Linked DNA regions of Terriglobus albidus. The protein of the gene in region 2 interacts with the protein of the main gene of each other region in a pairwise test. Links are inferred from orthologs where the notes say so. Each region holds a gene or a part of one and is shown on either strand. Other genes may lie near its edges. The genes, in order: FTW19_RS08870 and mtgA.

The links.
Region 1: the proteins of mtgA (region 2) and FTW19_RS08870 interact in binary tests that used the Escherichia coli proteins (3 or more experiments, as listed by UniProt). The link is inferred for Terriglobus albidus from one-to-one orthologs.

What each region holds. Positions count from the first base shown.
Region 1 is NZ_CP042806.1:2,190,714-2,195,957, reverse strand. Bases 2,201-5,210 are described here. They hold FTW19_RS08870 (penicillin-binding protein), read right to left. Parts: upstream 4,863-5,210; coding sequence 2,538-4,862; downstream 2,201-2,537. Other genes in these bases: FTW19_RS08865 (cell division protein FtsL), read right to left, coding at 4,909-5,210; FTW19_RS08875 (UDP-N-acetylmuramoyl-L-alanyl-D-glutamate--2,6-diaminopimelate ligase), read right to left, coding at 2,201-2,499. In the rest of the region: FTW19_RS08880 (UDP-N-acetylmuramoyl-tripeptide--D-alanyl-D-alanine ligase), read right to left, coding at 1-1,012; more of FTW19_RS08875, read right to left, coding at 1,009-2,200; more of FTW19_RS08865, read right to left, coding at 5,211-5,244. UniProt on the Escherichia coli protein: Essential cell division protein that catalyzes cross-linking of the peptidoglycan cell wall at the division septum. Required for localization of FtsN.
Region 2 is NZ_CP042806.1:278,926-294,679, reverse strand. The notes cover bases 6,636-9,629. They hold mtgA (monofunctional biosynthetic peptidoglycan transglycosylase), read right to left. Parts: upstream 8,496-9,629; coding sequence 7,776-8,495; downstream 6,636-7,775. Other genes in these bases: FTW19_RS01135 (DUF2252 domain-containing protein), read right to left, coding at 9,199-9,629; FTW19_RS01140 (ankyrin repeat domain-containing protein), read right to left, coding at 8,685-9,146; FTW19_RS01150 (hybrid sensor histidine kinase/response regulator), read left to right, coding at 6,636-7,638. Also shown: FTW19_RS01155 (HAMP domain-containing protein), read left to right, coding at 1-5,624; more of FTW19_RS01150, read left to right, coding at 5,632-6,635; more of FTW19_RS01135, read right to left, coding at 9,630-10,488; FTW19_RS01130 (hydantoinase B/oxoprolinase family protein), read right to left, coding at 10,840-12,504; FTW19_RS01125 (hydantoinase/oxoprolinase family protein), read right to left, coding at 12,501-14,489; FTW19_RS01120 (GntR family transcriptional regulator), read right to left, coding at 14,542-15,231; FTW19_RS01115 (TonB-dependent receptor), read left to right, coding at 15,475-15,754. UniProt on the Escherichia coli protein: Peptidoglycan polymerase that catalyzes glycan chain elongation from lipid-linked precursors. May play a role in peptidoglycan assembly during cell division in collaboration with other cell division proteins.

The DNA.
Region 1 (5,244 bases), 1.9 Mb from region 2 along the record:
TGATCAGCGTCGCTTCACGCCAGTGCAAAACCTCGCCGCGCTTGTCCGATGGCTGCAGCTCGCGCAGCCCTTCCACGCATTCCGCCAGAGTCATACCGCACTGCAGTCCGGCGGCGATACCGGCCAGTGCGTTGTAGACGTTGTGTCGTCCCAAAAGCGCCAGCTTGGCCTCGGCACGCTCTCCTCCGGCAACCACGGTGAAGGTCATGCCCTCTTCGCCGGCTTCGTGCACATTCTCTGCCCGTACCGTCGCTGTTTCACCCAGGCCATAAAAGACGGCGCGGCCGCCCATCCCTTTACCGAAGGTGCCGACATACTCGTCGTCGGCGTTCAGAATCGCAATGCCGTCTGCAGGCAATGCCTCCACTAGCTCGTACTTGGCGCGGGCAATGCCGGCAATTCCATCCGGGAAGTACTCCAGGTGCACCGGAGCTACATTCGACACCACGGCCCAATCGGGCTCAGCAATCTTAGCCAGCAGGGCGATCTCACCGGTATGATTCATGCCCATCTCAAGGACGGCCATCTCATGCTCCGGCTCAAGGCGCAGCACCTGCAGCGGCACGCCGAAGTTATTGTTGAGGTTGCCCGCGGATTTCAGCACCTTGAATTTCGCTCCCAAAACGGCAGCCACGGCTTCCTTAGTGGTTGTCTTGCCCGCTGAGCCGGTAACGCCGATGACCCGTTTGCCCCAGTGTCGCCGGACAGCGGTTGCAAGCTTCTGCATCGCTGCCAGCACACAGTCTTCGCCTTCGGGCACGCGAAGCAGCTTACCTTCCTCGACAGTCGAGGGAACGACCCAGTGCATACTCACCACGGCAGCTACGGCGCCATCCTTCAACGCCGTCTCTACGAAGTCGTGACCATCCAGCCGTTCTCCCTTGACCGCAAAGAAGAGGTCGCCGGCGGCGATGGTGCGCGAGTCGATGGAATAGCCGTAGGCCACGGCATCGTCATCGAAGTCGCCTTCGGCGTGAATCCAATCCGCAATCTGGCCGAGCGTCAGCTTCATGCCATCTCCTTCAGTACGCGTGCAGCCACTTCGGCATCATCGAACGGAATCGTGCGGTCGGCCAGCACCTGGGTCTTCTCGTGTCCTTTGCCTGCCAGCAGCACAATGTCACCTGTCTTCGCTGTCGCCAGCGCCCGGCGAATGGCCTGCTCGCGATCGGCCTCAACGATGCAGTCTGTTCCCGTCTCTTCCACACCACGAAGCGCCTGCTCGATGATGATGCCGGGATCTTCCGTCCGTGGATTATCGCTGGTCAGCACCACCAGGTCGCTCCCCCGGCCGGCGGCACGCCCCATCTTCGGCCGTTTCGTGCGGTCGCGATCGCCGCCGCAGCCGAAGAGCGTGATCACACGATGGTCTTTTCCGGCCAGCTCCCTCGCCAGCCTGATCAGGTTCAGCAGTGCATCATCGGTGTGTGCATAGTCCACTGCCACCGTAACGCCTCGATCGTTAGGCACCGTCTGGAAGCGGCCCGGGACAAACGGCAGTTCCGCCACGCCCGCGGCAATCTGCTCCAGCGAAATACCGCGTGAATACGCCGCAGCAGAGGCAGCCAGGGTATTCAAGACATTCACACGTCCGGTCAGACTCGTCCGCAGCAGAATCTCTCCTGCAGGCGACTTCAGCAAAAAGCTCGTCTCGCCGGCACGCAATACAACCTCTTCCGCACGCCACTCGCCCTTTGTCATGCCGTAGGTGGCTACGACCGCCCCTTCCCGCAGAGCGAACTTCTCCAGACGATGACCATACTCGTCATCCGCATTGATAACAGCAACACGCGGTGGCGGCGCACCCACGCCCGCGAACAGGCGTTGCTTGGCGGCGAAGTACTTCTCCATCGTGCCGTGATAGTCCAGATGGTCCTGCGTCAGGTTGGTGAAGATGGCCACATCCACGGGCATGCCCCACACGCGCTCCTGATCGAGCGCGTGAGAGCTCATCTCCATCACAGCCTCGCTTGCTCCCGCCTGAACACCCTCGGTAAACAGCGCCAACAGATCGCGCGCTTCGGGAGTGGTGTGAGGAGACTCACGCACCTCGCCTGCCAGATGCACTTCGATCGTGCCAACGAGAACGCTCTTGCGCGCCGCAGCCTGCAGCATCGCCTCTACCAGGAAAGTGGTTGTCGTCTTTCCGTTCGTCCCGGTAACGGCTGTAAGCTTCAATTTTTGTTCGGGATGCCCGAAGAAGTTGGCGCTTGCCGTTGCCAGAGCGCGACGTCCATGCTCCATCAATCCGATGCAAAGATGTGGCCAGCGCGACAACGCGTTGGTGAAGCTCTCCCGGGAGTCGGTGATAACTCCGCCCGCGCCTTTATCCATTGCCTGGCGGATGAATTTATTGCCGTCGGTCGTGCCGCCGCGCATCGCCACAAACAGCGAGCCTTCGCGCACACGGCGCGAGTCATATTCGACACCCGTAATCTCGCACGAGCCATGCGTCTGCTCGTCGAGTTCGATACCTGCAACTACTTCGGAAAAAAGCATATAGAGAGACTGAGAAAAGGATCTTAGCGATGTACGGCCTAGCGCAGGAAGCGCACAACCACCTGCGTCCCCACAGGAACCATGGTACCTGCAGACGGCACCTGCTCCCTTGCCAGACCGCTGCCGACCGGCTGAACACGCAAACCTACCGAGTTCGCCTGCTGCACGACCTGACGCAGCGCAGCGCCATTGAACGCCGGCACCGCCACGCGTTTGGTCGCGTCGACAATCACGCCGCCATCTTCTTTACGCTGTGACAGTGGAGCAACCTTCGGCGCAGTCAGCGGTTTATTATCCGCCGCGTCGGCCATGGTGTTCGCTCCTCCGTTGGCGCGGAAGGCTGCCAGCACCTTCTCCGGTAACAGGTTCAGCACAGACTTCTTTGCCGGCTGCAACGCCACGGGCTCAGGCTCGGGCTTGGCAGGACCGGCGTTAGCCGTGCCCTTCAGCGGGTCATCATCCGGAAGCGCATTGGCCTCAGCAAACATGGCATTCAAATCGGCATTGCTGTCCTCGGGATGATCGTCGTGCTCGACCTTAGCCACGTTCATCTGCTCGACGCGCTTCTTCGGGTTGAAGGGCTGATCGTGCGGTATGCCCAGGTACTCCAGCACCTGCTGAGCCACTTCGGCGAAGACCGGCGCGGAGACCGAACCACCGTAGTAAGAAGGCCCTGCTGTAGGAGTATCGATCACCACCGCGACCGCGATCGCCGGCGTACTCACCGGAGCAATGCCGGCAAAGCTGGCGACGTGCTTGGTCTTGGAATAGGTATGCGTTGCCGTATCGATCTTCTGCGCCGTTCCCGTCTTGCCGCCGCTGGAATATCCGTTCAGCGCAGCCGACCCTCCAGTTCCACTCACCACGACGGCCTGCATCATGCTGCGCATCTTCGCAGCGGTCAGTTCACTGATCACACGATGCGAGCCATCCGGCAGGTTCTTCGGAAGCTCATTCTGGGGACGGAATGGGGTCGCTTTCAGCTCAGCATCGCCCTTCATCTTCTCCGTCTCGGAGAGGATGATGTGCGGCGGCAGATACATGCCGCCGTTGGCAATCGTAGAGACCATGGTGACCAGCTGAATCGGCGTCACACCCACCTCCTGACCGATGGCCAGTGAACCGATCGATGCCGGGTCCCACTTACGGACCGGACGCAACAGGCCACGAGTCTCGCTCGGCAGCTCGATACCGGAGCGATCGCCGAAACCGAAGTCGCGCATGTATTTATAGAAGCGCTCGTTGCCGAGCTTCATGGCAAGCTTTACCGCGGCGACGTCGCTGGACTTCTCCAGAGCACGCTGCACCGTAACCACGCCCATGCCGCGATCGGAGATGTCGTCATGAATCGTGCGGCCAAAGATCGTAATCGCGCCGCCCTGGCAGTCCACCAGGTCTTCCGGCTTTACGTTGGCGCCATCGAGCGCCGAGGCATACGTCACCAGCTTGAAGGTCGAGCCCGGCTCATAGACATCGCTCACTGCCAGGTTCGACAAAGCCTTCGGATCGAGATGCCGGGTCTCATTCGGATTGAAGCGCGGCGCCACCGCCAGTGCCAGAATCTGCCCCGAACGTGGATCCTGCACTACGACAACACCATGCAGCGCCTTGGTCTTCTCCACCTGCTCATCCAAGGCACGCTCGGCGATGTGCTGGATGTTAGCGTCGATGCTCAAGACCAGGTTCTCACCCGGAAGAGGCTCCTGCTCAATGCTGCCCAGCACCTTGCGACGCGCATCGAGCGCAGTGCGCACCTTACCCGGCGTGCCGTGCATATCTTCCTCGAACTCACGCTCCAGACCGCCCAGACCAATATCCTCAGCACCGACATAGCCCAGTACCTGCGAAGCCAGATCGTTGTTCGGATAGAAGCGCTTGAACTCCTTCTGGAAGTAGACGCCTTTGAGGTTGAGATCCTTAACCCGCTCAGCGATCTCAGGTGTCACACGATGCGCAACCCAGGCGAAGTTATGCGAGGCGGTGAAACGCGCCAGGATGCTCTGTTCGGAGGTGAAGCGGTCTTCCGGATCGTCGTGTACGACATGGGCCAGCAGACTGGCGGCATCGCCGGCGTTGCTGCCGAGCTCCTTGGGAACCGCGTAGATCGAATCCACGGAGACAGTCATCGCCAGCTCACGCAAATTGCGGTCATACAGCAGACCACGCCGCGGAGCCACGGTCACACTGCGCTCCTGCTGGCTCGCAGCCTTCTCTACATAGTGCGAATGGCGGATGATCTGCAGCCAGGCCAGGCGGCCCGAGATGACCACCGTCCAGAAAAGAAAGAACGCCGCCACGTAGACGAACCGGACACGCTTGATCGGTGCGGTTAGCGTCTGACGTGGGGGCGCCACAGTATGCATCTACTTCAACCTCAGCATCCAGAGAAACAACAAAACAACAAACCTATTAATGCGTAGCAACCTGCGCCACGACCGGAGCGTTCGGATCGTTCACACCATCCGGACGAACCACCTGACCGGGCAGCGGAGCTGACAGGCCAAGCTGCGCGGCCATGGTGTGGATCCGCTCAGGATCGGTCAACTGGGCCTCCTGCAGACGGAGCTGGCGATTCTGCTCCTGCATCTGCCCAACCTGCTGCTTGGCGGCCTCGATCTTGTAACCCGCTTCAATCGCGCTGAAGTGCTGCCAAACGTACACCATCACCAGCACGAACAGCACCGCGCAGGCGGAGCCGAAGGTACGCATCTCACGCTTGCGGACCGGATCATCGGCCTTCACGAT
Region 2 (15,754 bases):
AGGTGGCAACGGCAGTAGCCAGCGGCGACCTCTCCCGCAAGATCACGGTCGACGTGCGCGGCGAGATTCTGCAGCTGAAAGAGGCTATTAATACGATGGTCGACCAGTTGCGCTCCTTCGCCTCTGAAGTGACGCGCGTCGCCCGCGAGGTCGGTACCGACGGTAAGCTGGGCGGCCAGGCGGTGGTGCCTGGGGTGGCCGGAACCTGGAAGGACCTTACCGACTCAGTCAACGCCATGGCGGGCAACCTGACGGCCCAGGTCCGTAATATCGCCGAGGTAACAACGGCCGTCGCCCGCGGCGACCTCTCCCGCAAGATCACGGTCGACGTGAAGGGCGAAATTCTCGAGCTCAAAGACACCATCAACACCATGGTGGACCAGCTCAACGCCTTCGCCGGCGAAGTAACGCGCGTCGCCCGCGAAGTCGGTACCGAAGGCAAGCTCGGCGGCCAGGCGCAGGTGCCCGGTGTCGGCGGAACCTGGAAGGACCTTACCGACAACGTCAACTTCATGGCCTCGAATCTCACGGGCCAGGTGCGTAACATCGCCGAGGTCGCTACGGCTATCGCCAACGGTGACCTCTCCCGCAAGATCACAGTGGACGTGCGCGGCGAGATCCTGCAGCTGAAAGAGACCCTCAACACGATGGTCGACCAGCTCAACCGGTTCGCCGGCGAAGTGACGCGTGTTGCCCGCGAAGTCGGTACCGACGGTAAGCTGGGCGGCCAGGCCGAGGTTCCTGGTGTGGCCGGAACCTGGAAGGACCTTACCGACTCGGTTAACTCCATGGCTGGTAACCTGACGGCCCAGGTCCGTAACATCGCTGAGGTCACAACGGCTGTGGCCGGCGGCGATCTCTCGCGCAAGATCACGGTAGACGTGAAGGGCGAAATTCTCGAGCTGAAGAACACCATCAACACGATGGTGGACCAGCTCAACGCTTTCGCCGGCGAAGTAACACGTGTTGCCCGCGAAGTCGGTACCGAAGGCAAGCTTGGCGGACAGGCTGCTGTGCCTGGTGTTGCCGGAACCTGGAAGGATCTTACCGACAACGTTAACTTCATGGCCTCGAATCTGACTGGCCAGGTCCGTAACATCGCCGAAGTTGCTACCGCAGTAGCCCGTGGCGATCTCTCGCGCAAGATCACCGTGGACGTACGCGGCGAGATCCTGCAGCTCAAAGAGACGCTGAACACGATGGTGGATCAGCTCCGCTCCTTTGCTTCCGAGGTGACGCGCGTCGCCCGCGAAGTGGGTACGGACGGCAAGCTGGGCGGACAGGCAGAGGTGCCCGGTGTCGCCGGAACGTGGAAGGATCTTACCGACTCGGTAAACTCCATGGCCTCGAACCTGACTGGCCAGGTGCGTAACATCGCTGAAGTTTCTACGGCCATCGCGAACGGCGACTTGTCGAAGAAGATCACCGTAGACGTACGCGGCGAAATCCTGCTGCTGAAAGAAACCATCAACACGATGGTGGATCAGCTCAACGCGTTCGCCGGTGAAGTAACGCGTGTGGCCCGCGAAGTAGGTACCGAAGGCCGTCTTGGCGGCCAGGCCAATGTGCCAGGTGTTGCCGGAACGTGGAAGGATCTCACGGATTCAGTAAACTCCATGGCCGGCAACCTTACCGGTCAGGTCCGTAACATCGCCGAAGTGACAACGGCTGTCGCCCGTGGCGACCTCTCACGCAAGATCACGGTAGACGTGAAGGGCGAAATTCTCGAGCTGAAGAACACCATTAATACGATGGTGGATCAGCTCAACGCCTTCGCTGCCGAAGTTACCCGTGTTGCCCGCGAAGTGGGTACGGACGGTAAGCTGGGCGGCCAGGCTGAAGTGCCGGGCGTCGCCGGAACGTGGAAAGATCTTACCGACAACGTCAACTTCATGGCCTCGAACCTGACGGGCCAGGTACGTAACATCGCCGAAGTCGCAACGGCCATCGCGACGGGCGATCTCTCGAAGAAGATCACCGTAGACGTACGCGGCGAGATCCTGCAGCTGAAAGAGACCCTGAACACCATGGTCGAGCAGCTCCGCTCGTTCGCCGCCGAAGTTACGCGTGTTGCGCGTGAGGTCGGTACCGAAGGCCGTCTCGGCGGTCAGGCGAATGTGCCCGGTGTTGCCGGTACCTGGAAGGATCTTACGGACTCAGTCAACGCCATGGCCGGTAACCTCACTGGCCAGGTGCGTAACATCGCCGAAGTGACGACGGCCGTAGCCCGTGGCGACCTTTCGCGCAAGATCACAGTAGACGTGAAGGGCGAAATTCTCGAGCTGAAGAACACCATCAACACGATGGTGGACCAGCTCAACGCCTTCGCCGGCGAAGTAACGCGTGTCGCCCGTGAAGTGGGTACCGACGGTAAGCTGGGTGGTCAGGCTGAGGTGCAGGGCGTCGCCGGTACGTGGAAGGATCTTACCGACAACGTCAACGTCATGGCGTACAACCTCACCGAACAGGTGCGCGGCATTGTGAAGGTGGTAACGGCCGTCGCCAACGGTGACCTGACGCAGAAGCTGACCGTAAACGCGAAGGGCGAAGTAGCCGCGTTGGCCGAGACCATCAACAACATGACCGGTACATTGGCCATCTTTGCCGATCAGGTGACCACAGTCGCGCGCGAAGTCGGTGTAGAAGGTCGTCTCGGCGGCCAGGCAAACGTGCCTGGAGCTGCCGGTACATGGAAAGATCTCACCGGTAACGTCAACCTGCTGGCTGACAACCTCACCAACCAGGTACGCGCTATCGCCGAGGTTGCGACCGCCGTGACCAAGGGTGACCTTACCCGGTCGATTCAGGTGGAGGCGCGTGGCGAGGTGGCCGAGCTGAAGGACAACATCAATACGATGATTGATAACCTTCGTCTCACCACCGACCGTAACAACGAGCAGGACTGGCTGAAGACGAACCTTGCCCGCTTTACCGGCATGTTGCAGGGCCAGCGTGATCTGGCGACCGTGGGCCGCTTGCTGCTCTCTGAGCTGGTTCCGCTGGTGGCGGCGCAGCAGGGACTCATCTATCAGATGGATGAGGAAGATGCGCGGACGATGGTGCTGCTCTCCGCCTACTCCGGCACGCCGGAAGCCCATCAGGAACGCATCCTTCTTGGTGAGGGACTCATTGGTCAGTGTGCGCTCGAGAAGCGCCGTCTGCTGATCCACGATCTGCCGCCGGGAACGCTGCCGATTCGTTCCGGCCTGTTTGAAGCTGTGCCGCGCAATGTCATCGTTCTCCCGGTGCTCTTTGAAGGCCGCGTGAAGGCCGTCATCGAGCTCGGTACGCTGCACTACTTCACCGCCTCACACATGGCCTTCCTCGAACAGCTCACAGCGAGCATCGGTATCGTGCTGAACAGTATCGAGGCGACCATGCAGACAGAGGGTCTGTTGAAACAGTCGCAGCAGCTTGCAACCGAGCTGCAGACGCAGCAGACCGAGCTGCAGACCACGAACGAGCAGCTCGCGCAGAAGGCACAGCAGCTCGCCGAACAGAATGCGGAAGTGGAACGCAAGAACCAGGAGATCGAGCAGGCTCGCCGCGCTTTGGAAGACAAGGCCAAGGAGCTGGCGCTGACCTCGAAGTACAAGTCAGAGTTCCTGGCGAACATGTCGCACGAGCTGCGTACACCGCTGAACAGCATTCTCGTCCTGGGCCAGCAATTGACCGACAACCCGGACGGCAATCTCACACCCAAGCAGGTAGAGTTCGCACGCACCATTCACGGCGCCGGAACGGATCTGCTGAATCTGATCAGCGACATCCTCGATCTCTCGAAGATCGAATCCGGAACCGTCTCCGTCGAGGCGGAAGAGCTCTTCTTTGGCACCTTGCTCGAAGCCCTCGCTCGGCCCTTCCGTCACGAGGCGGAGAACCGGCGACTCAGCTTCGATATCGATGCTGACTCCCATTTGCCGCGCAGCCTGGTCACCGACTCAAAACGCCTGCAGCAGGTGTTGAAGAACCTGCTCTCCAATGCGTTCAAGTTCACGGAGAAGGGAAGCGTGAAGCTCAAGGTCTTCCCGGTTACCTCCGGATGGAGCGACGGACATCCCATTCTCAACGGCGCCGGCAACGTCATTGCCTTTGAGGTGACCGACACCGGTATCGGTATTCCGCAGGAGAAGCAGCGTATTATCTTCGAGGCCTTCCAACAGGCGGATGCCGGCACCAGCCGTAAGTACGGCGGCACCGGACTCGGCCTGGCCATCAGCCGTGAGCTCGCAAGCCTGCTCGGCGGCGAAATTCAGCTTCGCAGCGTTCCCCGCGAGGGCAGCACCTTCACCCTCTATATCCCGCAGACTTATGTCGGTCCGACGGCCGCCGTTATGTCGTATCCTGAGCGCGCTCAAGCCCACTACGCCGTCAATCTGAGTCTTCCTGTTGCGACAGCGGAACAGATTGTCGATCGCGTGGAAGACGACCGCGCAACTGTCGAGCCCGGCGATCCCACGCTGCTTATCGTGGAGGACGATCCCCACTTTGCGCGTATCCTTTGCGATATGGCACGCGACAAGGGCTTCAAGGTGCTGGTCGCGATGCGCGGAGCGGAGGCCCTGGCCTTCGCCCGTGAGTTCCGGCCTACCGCCGTCTCTCTCGACGTCTTCCTGCCCGACATGCTGGGCTGGGCCGTCCTGAATCATCTGAAGCAGGATCCTCTTACACGCCACATTCCGGTCCAGATGCTTACCCAGGACGAGGACTGGCACCATGGCTTGTCACGTGGCGCATTCTCCTATGTCACCAAGCCCACGACCGCCGAAGGTCTGGCGCAGGCCATCACGCGCATCAAGGAATTTTCGACGCCCCGCAGGAAGAAGCTGCTGATCGTCGAAGACAACCCGGCCGAGCAGACCAGCATCTGTGCACTGCTGGGCTACGACGATATCGATGTGGAGATTACCGACAGCGGAGCCTCTGCCCTGGCCGCTCTCGAACGGGACAACTTCGACTGCGTTGTCCTTGACCTTCGCCTTCCGGATATGACCGGTTTCGAGGTCCTCGAGAAGATCCATGAGGTCGAGAAACTGCACGAGCTTCCGGTCGTGGTCTTCACCGGAAAGGATCTTTCTCCGGAAGAGGATGCCCGCCTGCATACGCTCGCCCGCAGCGTTGTTGTGAAAGACGTCGAGTCTCCCGAGCGCCTGCTGGACGAGACCGCACTCTTCCTGCATCGTGTCGTCAGCGACCTGCCGGTGGAGAAGCAGCGGATGCTCGACCGCCTGCATCAGTCGGATGAGGCGCTGGTCGGGACCAAGGTTCTGGTGGTGGACGACGACGTCCGGAATATCTTCGCGCTCAGCAGCGTGCTGGAGCGGCGCGGTATGGTGGTGCTCACCGCCGGAACAGGACGCGAGGCCATCGAAACACTTGCAAAAACACCTGACATATCCATCGTGCTGATGGATATCATGATGCCGGAGATGGATGGTTATGAGACCATGCAGGTCATCCGGCAGAATCCTGAGTTCCACCGGCTGCCAATCATCGCTCTGACCGCCAAGGCAATGAAGGGAGATCGCGAGAAGTGCCTCGAGGCCGGAGCCTCTGATTACATGGCAAAGCCGGTCAATACTGACCAGCTGCTTTCCGGACTAAGAACGTGGCTTCATCGCTGATATGAACGTGGCAGCTCAAATCGACGCTCCAAAAACTATCCCGGACGTACCGCTTCCGGCAGAGGGCCAAGTGCAGGTTCAGCCGCAGACAGGAAAGCCGCCGGTCACCATTCTGATGGTGGATGACCAGCCCGGAAAGCTGCTCAGCTATGAGGTCGTCCTGCGCGATCTGGGAGAGAATCTGGTCAAAGCAACGTCTGCGCGCGAGGCCCTGGACTGCCTGCTGAAGCTCGACGTGGCCGTGGTGCTTCTGGACGTCAGCATGCCCGAGATGGACGGCTTCGAACTGGCCGATATGATGCGCCAGCATCCGCGGTTCCAGATGACGCCCATCATCTTCGTCTCCGCCGTACACCTCACCGATGTCGATCGCATCCGCGCCTACCAGAGCGGCGCCGTGGACTACATCTCGGTGCCGGTGGTTCCCGATGTTCTGCGGGCAAAGGTCAGCGTCTTCGCCGAACTGCACCGCACCACGCGCCAGCTGCAGCAGTTGAACCGCGAGCTGGAGGCGCGCGTTGCCGAACGCAGCCAGGCGTTACGGGTTCTCAATGCGCAGCTTCAGGAACGTGTCGCCGAGCTGGAATCCATCATGAAGGTTCTGCCGGTCGGTGTTGCCGTAGCCCAAAGCCCTGAGGGCAACGAGATCACTACCAATGCGGCCTTGCGTGAGATTCTCAACCTGGGTAGTACCGACAAGCCGATCGATCAGTCCTTTGCAGCCGCGGGCTACATCGCCTACCAGCACGGCAGGCGACTGGATGCGGAGGAGATGCCGGTGCAAACATCGCTGCGCACCATGCAGCCCACCGGCCTTACGGAACTGGAGCTGCGCCGCAATGGTGGTCTCGCGAAATCACTTCTGGCGAGCGCCTCTCCTGTCTTCGATGAAGCCGGGCAGGTTCGTGGCGCCGTGGGCGCATTCTTCGACATCACCGAACAGAAGCGCATGGAAGAGATACTCCGGGAACGAGCGGAGCTGCTGGAGCTGGCCACCGAGGCCATTATGGTGCGCGACTGGTCGGGTCGCATCCATTTCTGGAACTCAGGTGCTGAGGCTCTCTACGGCTGGAGCCGTGAAGAAGCCATTGGGCAGAACGCCCATGTCCTTCTTGCCACCAGATGGCCCGTGAGTCTTGATCACATGCGAGAAACGCTCAGGGCAGATAGTCGCTGGGATGGCGATCTGGTGCACCGCTGTAAGGATGGGCGTGAGGTCGTTGTCGCCTGTCGTCAGGCGCTGACAGTAAGCGGTGGGATGGTGCTCGAGATCAATCGCGATATCACCGCGCAACTTCGGGCGGAAGAGGCGTTGCGTCGTAACGACCGCCTGGCCGCCATGGGCAAACTTGCCGGCATTGTCGCTCATGAGATCAATAACCCCCTCGCGGCCATTACCAATGCCTTCTTCCTGCTACAGAACCATCCTTCGCTTGATACCGAAGCCCGCTACTACGCACAGCTGGCCGAGCAGGAACTGGCGCGTGTCTCGCACATCACGAAACAGACGCTCAGCTTCTATCGCGAGTCACAGATCGCAGTACCGTTACATCTCAGCGATCTGCTGAAAGATGTTCTCGAATTGCAGCACGCCAACCTGGTCTCGAATAATATCCGGCTGGAGACGCAATACAAGGTCACGGGCGAGGTGCACGGATTCCCGGGTGAGCTCAAACAGGTCTTCATGAATCTGGTTGCCAACGCGATCCAGGCCATGCCCCAGGGAGGGCGTCTCCGCATCCGGGTGAGGAATGCCATCCGGCGCGGAGAATACCTGCCGGGAATCGTGGTCAGTATTACGGACAGCGGTTGTGGCATACGGCCGGAAGATGCACGGCGTCTCTTCGAACCCTTCTACACCACCAAGTCAACCAAGGGCACCGGTCTGGGCCTGTGGATCAGTCGCGGCATCGTCGAAAAACATGATGGCACGCTTACCTTCCGAAGCCACTTCGGCGCCCAGGGAACGGCAACCTGTTTTCAGATCTTCCTCTCCACGCACAAGACGGCCTGATGTTTGCGATCAGAGAGCAGAGCTAGAGAGCATTTCTCCTGTTGCCGGGTATCCCGCAAGGGGCGTTCAGCGGCGTTTTCATTGCGAAAACGCTCATGGATGCGGAAACCCTACACTACATCTACAGGAGAAATGCTCTACCAGCCCATCTGCGCCATTCGCTTCAGGATGATTCCGCTGTAGCTGTTCATGCGTTCGGGCCTCCGCTTCAATGGAGCAGGAAGAATCGCAGCCAGCCGCGCCGCCTGCGCCCGGCTAATGCCGCGCGCTGAGGTTCGATAGTCGGTGCGGCAGGCAGCGTCTGCGCCGTAGAATCCCGGGCCCCATTCCACCACGTTGAGATAGAGCTCCAGAATGCGCTGCTTCCCAAGCGCCAGCTCCGCCACCGGCACCAGCGTTGCCTCAGCTACCTTGCGGATGACAGAGCGGCCCGTTCCGAAGAAGAGGTTCTTCACCAGTTGTTGCGTAATCGTGGAGGCTCCGCGCGTGCGCTCGCCCTCCATGTCCTCTCTGGCTGCTTTCTGGATCTCGCTCCAATCAAAGCCATGATGCTGGTAAAAGCGTGCATCCTCCGCAGCCACCACGGCATGCTGCAGGTCGGGCGAGATCTGGTTAAGTGGAATGAACCTATAGCGCTTGTTATAGGCGCCGCTTTGCGTCCACGACTGGATACGGCGCTGCATATGGACCGCCGTGGTGGGTGGGTCGATCCATCTCAGAGCTACGAGCGATAACGCCGCAAGCAACCAGAGAGCTGCGATGCCGAGACCAAGCCATCGAACAAGGCGCAGGATGGAGGATCTGCGAATCCGGAGCCTGGTTTGTATATCTGACGTGGGAGCCACTGTCAGCATCATAGCGTCCGCCATTCGTGTCCGGAATCTGAGCTTCCTAGCAGAATGTTGTCATCCTGAACCGTTCGGGGTCCCCAGCGAACTTGTTCGCTGGGGTGATTCGTGAAGGAACCCGCTTTTCAAAGCTTCGAATGACGAATGCACTTCATCCTTTAGCGCGAGAACATCAGATGCAACACACTAAAAGACCATTCACTCACCTGCGTGTTCGGCCGCCCGAAACAATCGTGTTATCTGCGGATCTCCCGTCTGTTCAGCCAACTGCGAGAACGGCGTTCCATCTGAATTGTTGGCCCGACGAAGCGCCGGGAATCGTCTGAGAAGGCGTGCGACCCATATCGCATCACCTCTCTCGATGGCGAAGGCGAGATCGTCCAGCTCGACGGCGAGGAAGCCGCCCATCTCGCGAAGATATTCGATGGCCCAGCCTGCCGGTGTGGCGCCGAACTCGCCGTCGCGGGTGTTGATCTCTGCTCCCTGCTGGATTAGAAACTCCGCAATCGCGCGATGGCCGCCAAATGCGGCGTGGTGCAGAACGGTGGCTCCGCGTTCGTCTCGCTGGTGCACAAGCCCCGGGTGCTGGGTGACGATCTTTCTAACCTCGCCGTCATCTCCGCGCTTGGCTGCTTCCAGTAGATCGTCAAAAATCCCCATATGTTTCTCCGCATCTCGCGATGGCGACAGCATGGTACTGCTATGAGGCGAGCTACGCCAAACCTGCCCTGAACTTCTCCCAGTCGTCCCTGCTCTGCGTGGCGTAGGCATGTGCAAACTCCAGCATGGCTTCGCGGAAGCGCCTGCCTTTGCCGATGTATCCCTGAATCAGCCCGGGATCGCCCGAACGAGCGTGTCCGCGAGCGAGTAGCTCTCCGCAGACCTCGGCGTACTGCTGCAAGCCGGCTTCATCCAGATGCGTGACATCGAGCGTGGCCTTGTGATCGTTGAGTTGGCGGACAAGATAATCGCGGCCTTCGAAGCGCGTATACCCAAGCATCGGGTCACTCTGCAGTTGCATGGCGCGGTGTCCGTTGACAACGCGTTGCCCATGGTTGGGCGTCTTGATAACGTTGGCGCTCAGGTAAGGGGAGTAGACGGAACTGGTTTCTTCCTTGATCTGCAGAAAGAGCGGGTCGTCGGCTCCGTTGCCTTCCATGTAGACCACGTAGTCGCGCATGCCAACGGAGCCGGTGCCAACGACCTTGAAGGCAACGTCGAGCGGTTTGTAGCGGGCAAGGAAGTGCTGGCGCTCCGGCTGCAGCGATTCGCGATACCGGCGTAGCGAGGCGAGCACAACGCGTTTCCGCTCTCCTTTGACGCGATGCAATACCGGCGGCAGGTTGCGAAAGACGCGGCCGCGCGCTGTTTCTTCGGTCAGGTGCTCGCGGGTGTGCAGGGGTGTGGAGCGCTCGGCCTTGCGCAGAATCTCAGAGATGGACGATACCGCATGTAGCCGATGCACCTGGAAACGTGCAGCCTCCAGCACCGGCAGACGGGCAAGCTGTTCCATCAGGCTGCAATAGCTGGCCAGAAAGATGTCGGCGGCGCCATGGCATCCGGTCTTGTGGACTCCGGCATCGTCTCCCGCGAGCAGAATGCTGGTGGTCATGCGCTTGATATCCCATTCGAAGGGCCCGCGGATGGTCTCGTCGAAGTCGTTGATATCGAAGATAAGTCGTCCATCGTCGCCCTCATACGCGCCGAGATTCTGCACGTGAGCGTCGCCACAGAGCTGGCAGATGATGGGGGTGTGCGGCGCAAGCGAGAGATCGAAGGCCATGATCGGTGCGGCTCCGCGGAAGAAGGCAAAGGCGGAGGCAGCCATGCGTTCGTTCTTGAGCGGGATCAAGGCAGCGACGCGTCCGCGCGTCGCTTTCGCCAGCAGTTTGCGAGGATCGGCGGTGCGCTGTGCGGCGTCCCAATGACCGAGTTCAGTACGCGCGACGGACTTACGATGTTGTGCTCCGCGTTGGACAGCGCGGGTTGCGTCTTTCTTCATAGTGTTCGCTAGTCTAGTGCGTTTTCCCTGTTGCCGGGTATCCGGAAAGGGACGTGCAGCGGCATTTTCTTTGCGCAAAACGCCCATAGATGCGGATGCCCTACACTACACCCACAGGGAAAATGCTCTAGCGAAGTGTTGGCTTGGGATGTTCAGTTTGTTGTTGTTTCTTCACTACGCCATGCTGAAACTGGTGGGAGCAGCGGGCTTCAGCCCGCTGATAAAGGATAAAAAGTAAATGGGCTTTAGCCCTGGGCCTCTTATCCCATTCAGGGAAAGGCCCAGGGCTAAAGCCCATTCCTTTTGTCGGATCGATAGACCGTGGGCTGAAGCCCACGGCTCCCACCCAATTCACTCGGGCGAATACTCTCGCGCGATATGTTCGATACGCGGGGTTTCCACTATCGCTTCCCCCCAGCCGCCTCCGCCGGGTGTCTCCACACGGATGCGGTCGCCGGCCCTCGCCTGAATGCTGCACTTGGCCGGCAGCTCCTCTTCTGTCTCTCCGCTCCGCAGATAAGAGATTCCTCGCTCTCCATCCGCGCCTCCCTGCAGACCGTACGGTGCGAATTTGCGCCGCTCGGTCAGCAGCGTAATGGTGCTGGGCGAAAGCAGTTCGATCTCGCGCACGATGCCGTCGCCGCCGCGATACTGTCCTTCACCGCCGGAGTTGTCGCGATAGCCGTACTGGATGACGCGGAAGGGGTAGGCATATTCCAGCGCTTCGACCGGCGTATTCAGCGAGTTGGTCATGTGGGTATGAATGCCGGAGATGCCATCTGCCGTGGGTCGTGCACCCATGCCTCCGGCGATAGTCTCGTAGTAAGCGAAGGGCTTGCCTGTTCGATGATCCACGCCACCGATGGTGAGGTTGTTCATCGTTCCGGAACTGGCGGCGGGAATGCGGTCGGGCATTGCCTTTGCGAGTGCGCGCAGCAGCACATCCACAATGCGCTGCGAGGTCTCGACGTTGCCGCCGGCTACAGGTGCGGGAAGCACTGCATCGACAATGCTGCCTCGCTCTGTCTCGACGATGACCGGGCGCATCAGGCCTGCGGTTGCAGGAGCATCTTCCGGCAGCAGGCAGCGCAGCACGTAATACACGGCCGAATAGGTGATGGCGTAGACGGCGTTGATGCTGCTCTTCACCTGCGGATGGCAGTCTTTGAAGCTGACCTTCGCAGCCTGTGCTTCGCTGTCCAGCGTGATGGTGACGCGGATAGGCAGCGGGGTCTCATCGAAGCCATCGCTGTCCATGAAGTCTTCGGCGGTATAGCTGCCGCTCGCGCACTGCGCGAACTGCGCTCGCATCAGGCGCTCGGAATAATCGAGCAACGCGACGGTGAGACGCCGAAGACGTTCAGCGCCGTGTTTCGCGATCAGCTCCTGCAGACGCAGTTCACCAACGCGGCAGGCACCAATCTGCGAGAGCAGATCGCCTTCGCGTTCTTCGGGAGTACGTACGTTATGCAGCACAAGCTGCAGGATTGCGCCGTTGATCTCGCCGCCTTCCACAATGCGCACTGGAGGGATGCGCAAACCTTCCTGATAGATCTCGCGGCAAAGGCCCATGGAGCCGGGATACAGCCCGCCTACATCGGCATGGTGTGCTCGCACGGCGACATACATCACCGGTGACTCCGCATCGGCTGCGGCGAAGACGCCCAGCACCATCGTGATATCCGGCAGGTGGGTTCCGCCCGCATATGGATCGTTCAGCATGGCGATATCGCCGGGACGAAGCGTCATGCTCTCCATCACTGCTTTGACAGACATAGGCATCGATCCCAGATGGACGGGCATATGGTCGCCCATGGCGATGACCTGGCCCATGCTATCGAAGACCGCGCAGGAGTAGTCACGGCGCTCTTTGATATTCGGCGAGAAGGAGGTGCGGCGCAGCGCGGCGCCCATCTCCTCAGCGATAGAGTGTGTCGCGCTTTTGAAGACTGCAAGCTCAATCGGATCGATAGCCGTCGCCATTCCCTGGGGCTCTGATAGTTGCACCGTGCTCATGCGACGTACACCTCGATGACTAAGTTGCCAAAAGCATCGACCTCGGCGATGCAGTCAGGTAGAACCACGGTGGTGGAGCTATACTCCGCAATCAGGGCAGGGCCAGCGAATCGATCGCCCGATCTGAGCTGTTCACGTTGGTAGACCTTGCTTTCTCTCCAAGCTCCATCAAAGTAGATCGGACGTGTCTTTCGTACCGCCTGGGATCCATCGCCTGCAATCAGCTCTGACTTCGGAAGCTCCACCGGAGCGGTGGGGACCGTGACACGGACGCGCACATTCACCACTTCCACTGGAGTTTCCGCGCTGGCATATCCATAGCGTTTGCGATGGAGAGAATGGAACTCGCCCATGTAGTTCGCTCCGTAGGGGACATTCAGCTCATATCCCTGACCGACGTAGCGCAGATCTATAGACCGCTCGACAGAGTGTTCGGCCTCGCCGGATAGCCCTTGTCGTTGCAGCTCTTCGATAGCTCGCGTTTCGAGTTCCTGTAGCTGGGCTGCAAGTGTTTCCGCATCGGATGCAGGCAGCATGACGGTCCGGCTGTAGTCGCGGACGGTATCGGCAAGAAGAATTCCCAGCGCAGACAGTGCCCCCGGAAGCCGAGGCACCAGGACGCGCGGAATCTGCAGCGAACGCGCCATCGAACAGGCATGCAGCGGACCGGCGCCGCCAAAGCTCACCAGCGTGAACTCGCGCGGATCGTAGCCGCGTTCAATCGAGATGACACGGATCGCCTTTTCCATTGCTGTTTCGGCCAGCAATACGATGCCTGCGGCAAACTGCTCGACACTGCCAAGGGAACCGCGCGCCTCCTCCATCAACTGCAACGTGCGCGTGTCGTCCAGCCGGACCTTGCCGCCGAGAAAGAGATCGGGATCAAGCCGTCCCAGCGTGACGTTGGCATCGGTAACGGTCGGCAATGTTCCGCGTCCGTAGCAGATCGGGCCTGGAACGGAGCCCGCGGACTCCGGCCCGACATGCAAGGCTCCGCCCGCATCGAAGCGTGCGATAGAGCCACCGCCTGCGCCCACGGTATGGATGTCGAGCATAGGCACGCTCACCGGCATCTCTGAGACGACAGCATCGCTGGTGGTGCGCGGCCCGCCTTCCGCGGCATCAATCAGCGAGACGTCCGTGGATGTTCCACCCATGTCAAAGCCAATGATCTTATCGAACCCTGCCAGCCGCGCCAGCCGGTAGGCTCCCATCACGCCGCCTGCCGGGCCGGAGAGCACTGTACGCACCGGCTCCTCGGCAGCGATCGATGCGGCGATGATGCCGCCCGAAGACTGCATCACCTGAACACTGCCGCCGGTATATGCAGCTTCGATCTCCGTTCCCAGACGGTGAAGATAGGTGCTTACCTTTGGCGCCAGATAGGCGTTGGTGACGACTGTGCTGCCGCGCTCATATTCGCGGAACTCGGGCAGAATCCGATGAGAGATCGAGATTGGCAGCCCCAGTGGCTGCAGTGCCTCGGCGACCAATTTCTCGTTTGCAGGGTTGGCAAAAGAGAAGAGCAGGGAGACGGCGATGGCTTCCGCTCCGCTGTCTTGAATTGCTGCTGCCAGTTGCCGCAGCGATTCTTCCGATGGAGTGCGCAGAACAAGGCCCTCAGCGGTAACGCGCTCGTCCACGCCAAAGCGAAGCTCTTTCGGAACGACAGGAGGTAGCGGCGACCGAAACCAGTCGTAGAGGCTGGTGCGCGCCTGGCGGCCGATTGCGATGGTGTCTTCAAAACCAGCGGTGGTAACGAACGCGACCCGCGCGCCTTTACGCTCCAGCATGGCATTGGTTCCGACGGTGGTGCCGTGACGCACCTCCGGAACCGCAGAGCTTTCTGCTACCTGCTTCACCGCATCCAGCACCGCACGGCCGGGATCGGCCGGAGTCGAAAACAACTTCAGGACCCGAACTTCGCCGTCTACCAGATACACGCAGTCGGTAAAGGTGCCGCCACTATCGATCGCTACTCGCAAAGGTACTGCTCCATTTGGAAGGAATCATATGCCCGCACTACCGGAACGTACATCATGTCCGGCTGCGGACGGGCTGTATATCCTTTCGCGGATCGCCGCGGAAACCTCCCTGCGGAATGCGGATCAGCGATGTTCTCTCCATCGTACGGATAACGTGCTCGGTTGCCCGGTCGCGCGCCTGCTCCGGCTTACGTGCGCGGATGGCGCGCACCATCGCCTGGTGCTCGTTCACCAGCTCCTTGCCATAACTTGCCATGGAGATCACCAGGTAGAAGTAACGAATCAAGCGGGTCTGCAGGTTCACCGTCATCTCGACCATGATGTCGTTGCCGGTTGCCTGTGCAATCTCGATATGGAAGTTGCGGTTCCACTCCAGAAAGGTCTCGTAACTCTTCTTCTCGCCGGCGTGGTAAACGTAGTTGGCCCAGCGCTCAATCATCGCGATCTGCTCATCGGTGGCGCGTTCCGCGGCCATGGCGGCAGCAGCCGGATCGAGTACAAGCTGCATCTCATTCAGGCTGCGATACTCATCGATCGTAAGCGGCGAGATAGTGTATCCCCGGAAGGGAACAATCTGAAGCAGGCCCTCTTCCTGCAATCGCCGGCAGGCCTCGCGCACCGGCGTGCGGCTGGCGTCGTAGCGGGTGCATAGCTCCGCCTCCGATACCGAAGCCCCCGGCTCCAGATCGCAACTGATGATGTCGTTGCGCATCTCGCTGTAGATTCGTATGGCTTCCGTCACGAGCGAATTATTGCACGCAACCTGTATACAATCCAAGAAATTTTCAGACCGCCGAAAAGCACTGATCTTGATGCAAACCAAACAATTTCGGAATTTGCTGGGGAATTTTTAAGGAAAGCAAGACGTGTAGGGTTTGTAAATTATCTATTGACAAAATCTGATTTCATTTTTATAAGCAAGGAACCCGCAGTTAAAACTCTGTGAAAGGGCGCGGCTGCCATCTGGCTGAGCCCGGAGGATGCGATGCGCCCATTGTCTGGCACCAAGGTCTTCTCCTGTCTACTCCTCTTGTCCTCGGCCGCTATGCTCGCGGCCCAAAGTACCCTTGGTGACATCGCAGGCACGGTGCATGATGCGACTGGAGCAGACATTGCCAATGCCTCCGTCACCCTGGTCAACACCGACTCCGGCATCAAGTCCAGCCAGACCAGCAGCGGCGATGGCAGCTACCGCTTCCAGCAGGTGGCGCCCGGTCACTACCGGCTTGAGATTACGGCAGCGGGTTTCAGCAAGACGGGTATCA